DNA from 2 places in the Hoskinsella mucinilytica genome. Region 2 is predicted to be linked to the other one. Evidence: riboswitches for the same ligand, from Rfam matches in the RefSeq annotation. Region 2 holds a riboswitch; the other holds the start of a gene.
The links. Region 2 has a riboswitch for ZMP and ZTP ahead of UGRO018_RS01360 (phosphoribosylaminoimidazolecarboxamide formyltransferase). Riboswitches for the same ligand answer to the same signal wherever they lie in the genome.
Positions count from the first base shown of each region.

Region 1: it holds a riboswitch for ZMP and ZTP, as region 2 does, so the genes downstream of both, pflB (formate C-acetyltransferase) here and UGRO018_RS01360 (phosphoribosylaminoimidazolecarboxamide formyltransferase) in region 2, are expected to answer to the same signal.

Region 1 covers NZ_JBEQZJ010000017.1:5,464-7,961, reverse strand. Annotated here, with positions in the region: gene UGRO018_RS07545 (GGDEF domain-containing protein) at 1-800, shown strand, start outside; ZMP/ZTP riboswitch at 809-887, shown strand; gene pflB (formate C-acetyltransferase) at 1,006-2,498, shown strand, end outside.
Region 2 covers NZ_JBEQZJ010000003.1:8,672-11,169, reverse strand. Annotated here, with positions in the region: gene UGRO018_RS01360 (phosphoribosylaminoimidazolecarboxamide formyltransferase) at 149-1,321, opposite strand; ZMP/ZTP riboswitch at 1,364-1,441, opposite strand; gene UGRO018_RS01355 (extracellular solute-binding protein) at 1,636-2,498, opposite strand, start outside.

The DNA of each region.
Region 1 (2,498 bases), on a different contig from region 2:
TTACGTATATCGCACATTATTCTGCGGATCATTTTGTTTCATTGAAAGATCGTAAGAAGTATCTAAAGATTTTTTCTCAAGATTTTCTGCTTGCACAATATGAAAAAGGGAAACGTGTGATTACATTAAAACATCGAAGATATGATGAACATGGGAAAGAGTATTGGGCATTGGGAGAGATCAGATTGATTTTAGATCCATATACCAATGATGTAAAGGCAAGTGTTTTGATATATGATATCGATAAGGAAATGAATAGAACGATTGAATTAAGAAAACTGTCTCAAACAGATGCTTTGACGGGATTGTATAATCGTAGTGCTTTGTTTCATAAGATGGAAAATACCTTAAAACATAGTGGTCTACAAGTGATGCATGTGATGATCTTGATTGATTTGGATGATTTTAAAATATTAAATGATACATATGGTCATCAATGTGGAGATACTTGTTTGATCAAGGTTGCGAAAGCAATACAGAATGTATGCAGAACAGATGATATTTGTTCCAGAATCGGTGGAGATGAGTTTGTGATATTTATCCGTAATATGTCACTACATGCGGATATCGATACCAAATTAGATGATATTTTGCGTGCAATTCAAGGGTTGGATGCTTTTGGAAAACCATTAAGCGCAAGTATCGGGGCCGCAAGATATCCAATGGATGGTCAAGAAGTTTCTACCTTATATCATTGTGCTGATGAAGCGATGTATCAGGCAAAACGCTTGAATGGAAATCAATATCGTATATTTTGTAAAAAAATGGGTGAACTTGTTGACGAGCAAAGTGAAAAATGATAAAGTGTAATCAGTTATACGACTGACGGAAGTGGAATTGACCACATGAAGTATAATGTTACAGAGCCGACCGTCTGGGCATAGAGTCTGGATTGGTGTAGGCTCTTTTCTTATGCATCCAACGCTTATGTGAATTAGAAGTGGTTAACATTGCGAGGTGCTCAATATTTCTGTATAATAAAAAGGTAAACGGAGGTAAAAGAAAATGACGAATGAACGCAAAGAATGGGAAGGTTTCAGCGGACGTATCTGGAAAGAAGAAGTAAATGTCCGAGATTTTATCCAAAACAACTACAAGCCATATGATGGAGATGAATCTTTCTTGGCTGATCCTACAGAAGCTACTGACAAATTATGGGGAGAACTGCAGAAATTGCAGAAAGAAGAACGTGCAAAAAACGGTGTCCTTGATATGGAAACAGAAATCGTTTCTTCTCTTACCAGCTATGGCCCAGGTTATATCAAAGAAGAATTGAAAGATTTGGAAAAAATCGTCGGTCTTCAAACAGATAAACCTTTGAAACGTGCTTTTATGCCTTATGGTGGCATTAAAATGAGTGAAGAGGCATGTACGACTTATGGGTATGAACCTAGTGAAAAATTACATGAAATTTTCCATGAATATCACAAAACACATAACGATGCGGTATTTGAATGTTATACGCCGGAAATGCGTCTGGCACGTCGTAATAAAATCGTAACAGGACTTCCTGATACTTATGGTCGTGGACGTATTGTCGGTGACTATCGTCGTGTTGCTTTATATGGTATTGATTATTTGATCGAAATGAAGGAACATGACAAAGCCAATTGTGGTTGTGGAACAATGATGGATGATATCATTCGTCAGCGTGAAGAGCTTGCGGAACAGATCAAAGCATTAAAGGGTATGAAAGCAATGGCACAAAGCTATGGCTATGATATTTCAGGACCTGCGAAGAATGCCAAAGAAGCAGTACAGTGGTTATACTTTGGATATCTTGCGGCGATCAAGACACAGAATGGCGCAGCAATGTCTGTGGGACGTGTTTCTACATTCCTTGATATTTATATCGAACGTGATTTAGAACAAGGCATTCTAACTGAAAGTGAAGCACAAGAATTGATCGATCATATGACCATGAAATTCCGTATGGTAAAATTTGCTCGTATTCCTTCTTATAATCAGTTATTCTCAGGAGATCCTGTATGGGCTACCTTAGATCTTGCAGGTCTTGGTATGGATGGTCGTCACATGGTAACGAAATCTGATTTCCGTTTCCTTCACACATTGGAGAATATGGGACCAGCTCCAGAACCAAACCTAACTGTGTTATATTCTAAAAACTTACCTGAAAAATTCAAAGATTATTCTGCTCGCATCTCTATTGATACAAGTTCTGTACAATATGAAAATGATGATGTTATGCGTCCTGTTTGGGGAGATGACTATGCAGTATGTTGCTGTGTAAGTGCTACACAAACAGGTAAGGAAATGCAGTTCTTCGGAGCACGTGCAAACCTTGCGAAATGTTTATTATATGCTATCAATGGTGGTGTTGATGAAAAGACAAAAACACAGGTAGGACCTGAATATCGTCCGATTACATCAGAGTATTTGGATTATGATGAAGTTATGCATAAATATGATATCATGATGGAATGGTTGGCAGACCTATATGTCAATATCTTGAACTTGATTCAATATATGCATGATAA
Region 2 (2,498 bases):
ATAAAAACCCTTTACCTTGCCGTATGCGTTTTCATTATATAATAAATGATACAAGCCTCTTATAAAGTCAATTTTATCCCTTGCACTGATACTGATAACTTCATGCGATTCAAAAAAAGTACCCCTATCGCTAGAAGTACCTGAATTATTAATGATGGAATAATCTTACATGTGTAAATGCCATTGCAATATCGTATTTATCACAAGTCGCAATGACATGATCATCACGTATACTGCCACCGGCCTGTGCAATAAATGCAACACCGCTTTTATGTGCACGTTCTATATTATCACCAAATGGGAAGAAAGCATCGCTACCTAAAGCAACGTTGTTCATTGTTGACAACCAGGCCTTCTTTTCCTCTTTGGTAAATGGTTCTGGTTTGCTGGTAAAGGTTTCTTGCCATATACCCTCTGCCAAAACATCTTCATAATCATCGGAAATATATACATCTATGGCATTATCACGATCAGCACGACGAATTCCTTCTTTAAATGGCAATGTTAATACTTTCTCATTTTGGCGAAGATACCAGTTTTCTGCCTTATTACCAGCAAGTCTAGTACAATGTACTCGTGATTGTTGTCCTGCGCCAATACCAATTGCCTGCCCATCTTTTACATAACAAACAGAGTTAGATTGTGTATATTTCAGCGTTATCAATGCAACAATTAAATCTCGTTTTGCATCCTCACTTAATTCTTGATTTTTGGTAGGCATATCCTGAAATAATGCTTCTGTAATCTTTTGTTCATTTCTACCTTGTTCAAAACGAATGCCATAGACATCCTTTGTTTCCAAAGATTGAGGTACATAACTTTCATCCATCTGAATCACTACATACTTACCTTTTTTCTTTTTCTTTAATATTTCTAATGCTTCAGGTGTAAACCCTGGTGCAATCACACCATCACTTACTTCCTTAGCAATATATCTTGCACAAGACTCATCACATATGTCACTTAAAGCAACAAAATCACCATAGCTTGACATACGATCACTACCACGTGCTCTCACATATGCAGTAGCAATCGGTGATAAAGCTAATCCATCCGTAAAATAAATTTGTTCCATTACATCATTTAAAGGAACATAAACTGCTGCTCCCGCAGGGGAAACGTGTTTAAAACTTGCTGCACTTGGTAAATGTGTAGCTTCTTTTAATTCTTTTACTAACTGCCAACTGTTAAAAGCATCTAAAAGATTGATATAACCCGGTACACCATTTAACACTTTGATAGGAAGTTCTCCTTCTTTCATAAAGATACGAGCAGGTTTTTGATTAGGATTACAGCCGTATTTTAATTCTAATTCTTTCATTTTGATCTCCTTTTCCACAATAAAAGCCGACAATTCTGAACATCTTCATGCCCAGACGGTCGGCTTTTTACATTATACTTCATGTGGTCAATTCCACTTCCGTCAGTCGTATAACTGCTTATACTTTATCACGTTTCGATTTTATCGTCAATATGCTATTTTAGTGATACAAAAGAGGTCAAAGTTGCATCATTTCAACAACCATCGACCTCTTTTTCTTATAAAATACTTAGCAGAACCATAAAAACAACAACACAGACGATCACAGTACGATACAGGATCAGTTTTGTTTTCTTTTTCATTCAAATCACCTTCTATTTTGCGATTTTCACCTTTGTCCAATAATTAGACATTAGTTTTTTCTGCTTTTCATTATACTGAAAGATTTCATCTTTTGCAAATCCCACACGTGGAAGATAAGCTTCATTTCCTTCAAAATCTCCACCTTCTCCACTTAAGCTATCCAAGACCTCTCCATTGCTACTAGCATAACCTACAAACAAAGAGTTTTTCAAGCTTGACTCATAATCAAGAATAAAATTAATATATTCATTCGCAAGTTTAGGATTTTTGGCATTTTTTGGAATGACCATTGCATCACTCCATAAATTGGTTCCTTCCTCTGGCATATAATATGCCATATCTTCATTTTCAGATAGAATATAGGCAGCATCTCCGCTATATACAAGAGCCATATCCTTATTGCCATTGATCATTGCATCGATTACCTCATCTGTTACAATTTCAGGTTCCATCGTGGATACTACCTGAACTAACCAATCATATGCTTCTTTCAGTTCTTCTTCATCATCCGTATTCATAGAATATCCTAATGCTTTTAAAGCCATCATAAAGGAATCACGTTCAGAATCATACATATAAATATGTCCCTTATACTTTTGATCAAGGAAGATATTCCAGCCTTCCTTTTTCAGATCTTCTAGATTGATATTATTTTTATTGTAAACAATACCAACGGTACCCCAGAAATAAGGTACGCTATACGTATTTTCCGGATCATATTGTAGTCCCTTGACCCCATCAGCCAATAAAGGAAGATTGGTGATGCGATCCTTATCTAATGGTTGCAAATAATCTTCTTTGATCAATCGTTCGATCATATAGTCACTAGGTACTAAGACATCATAAGATTCTCCACCCTGTAGTTTGGTATACA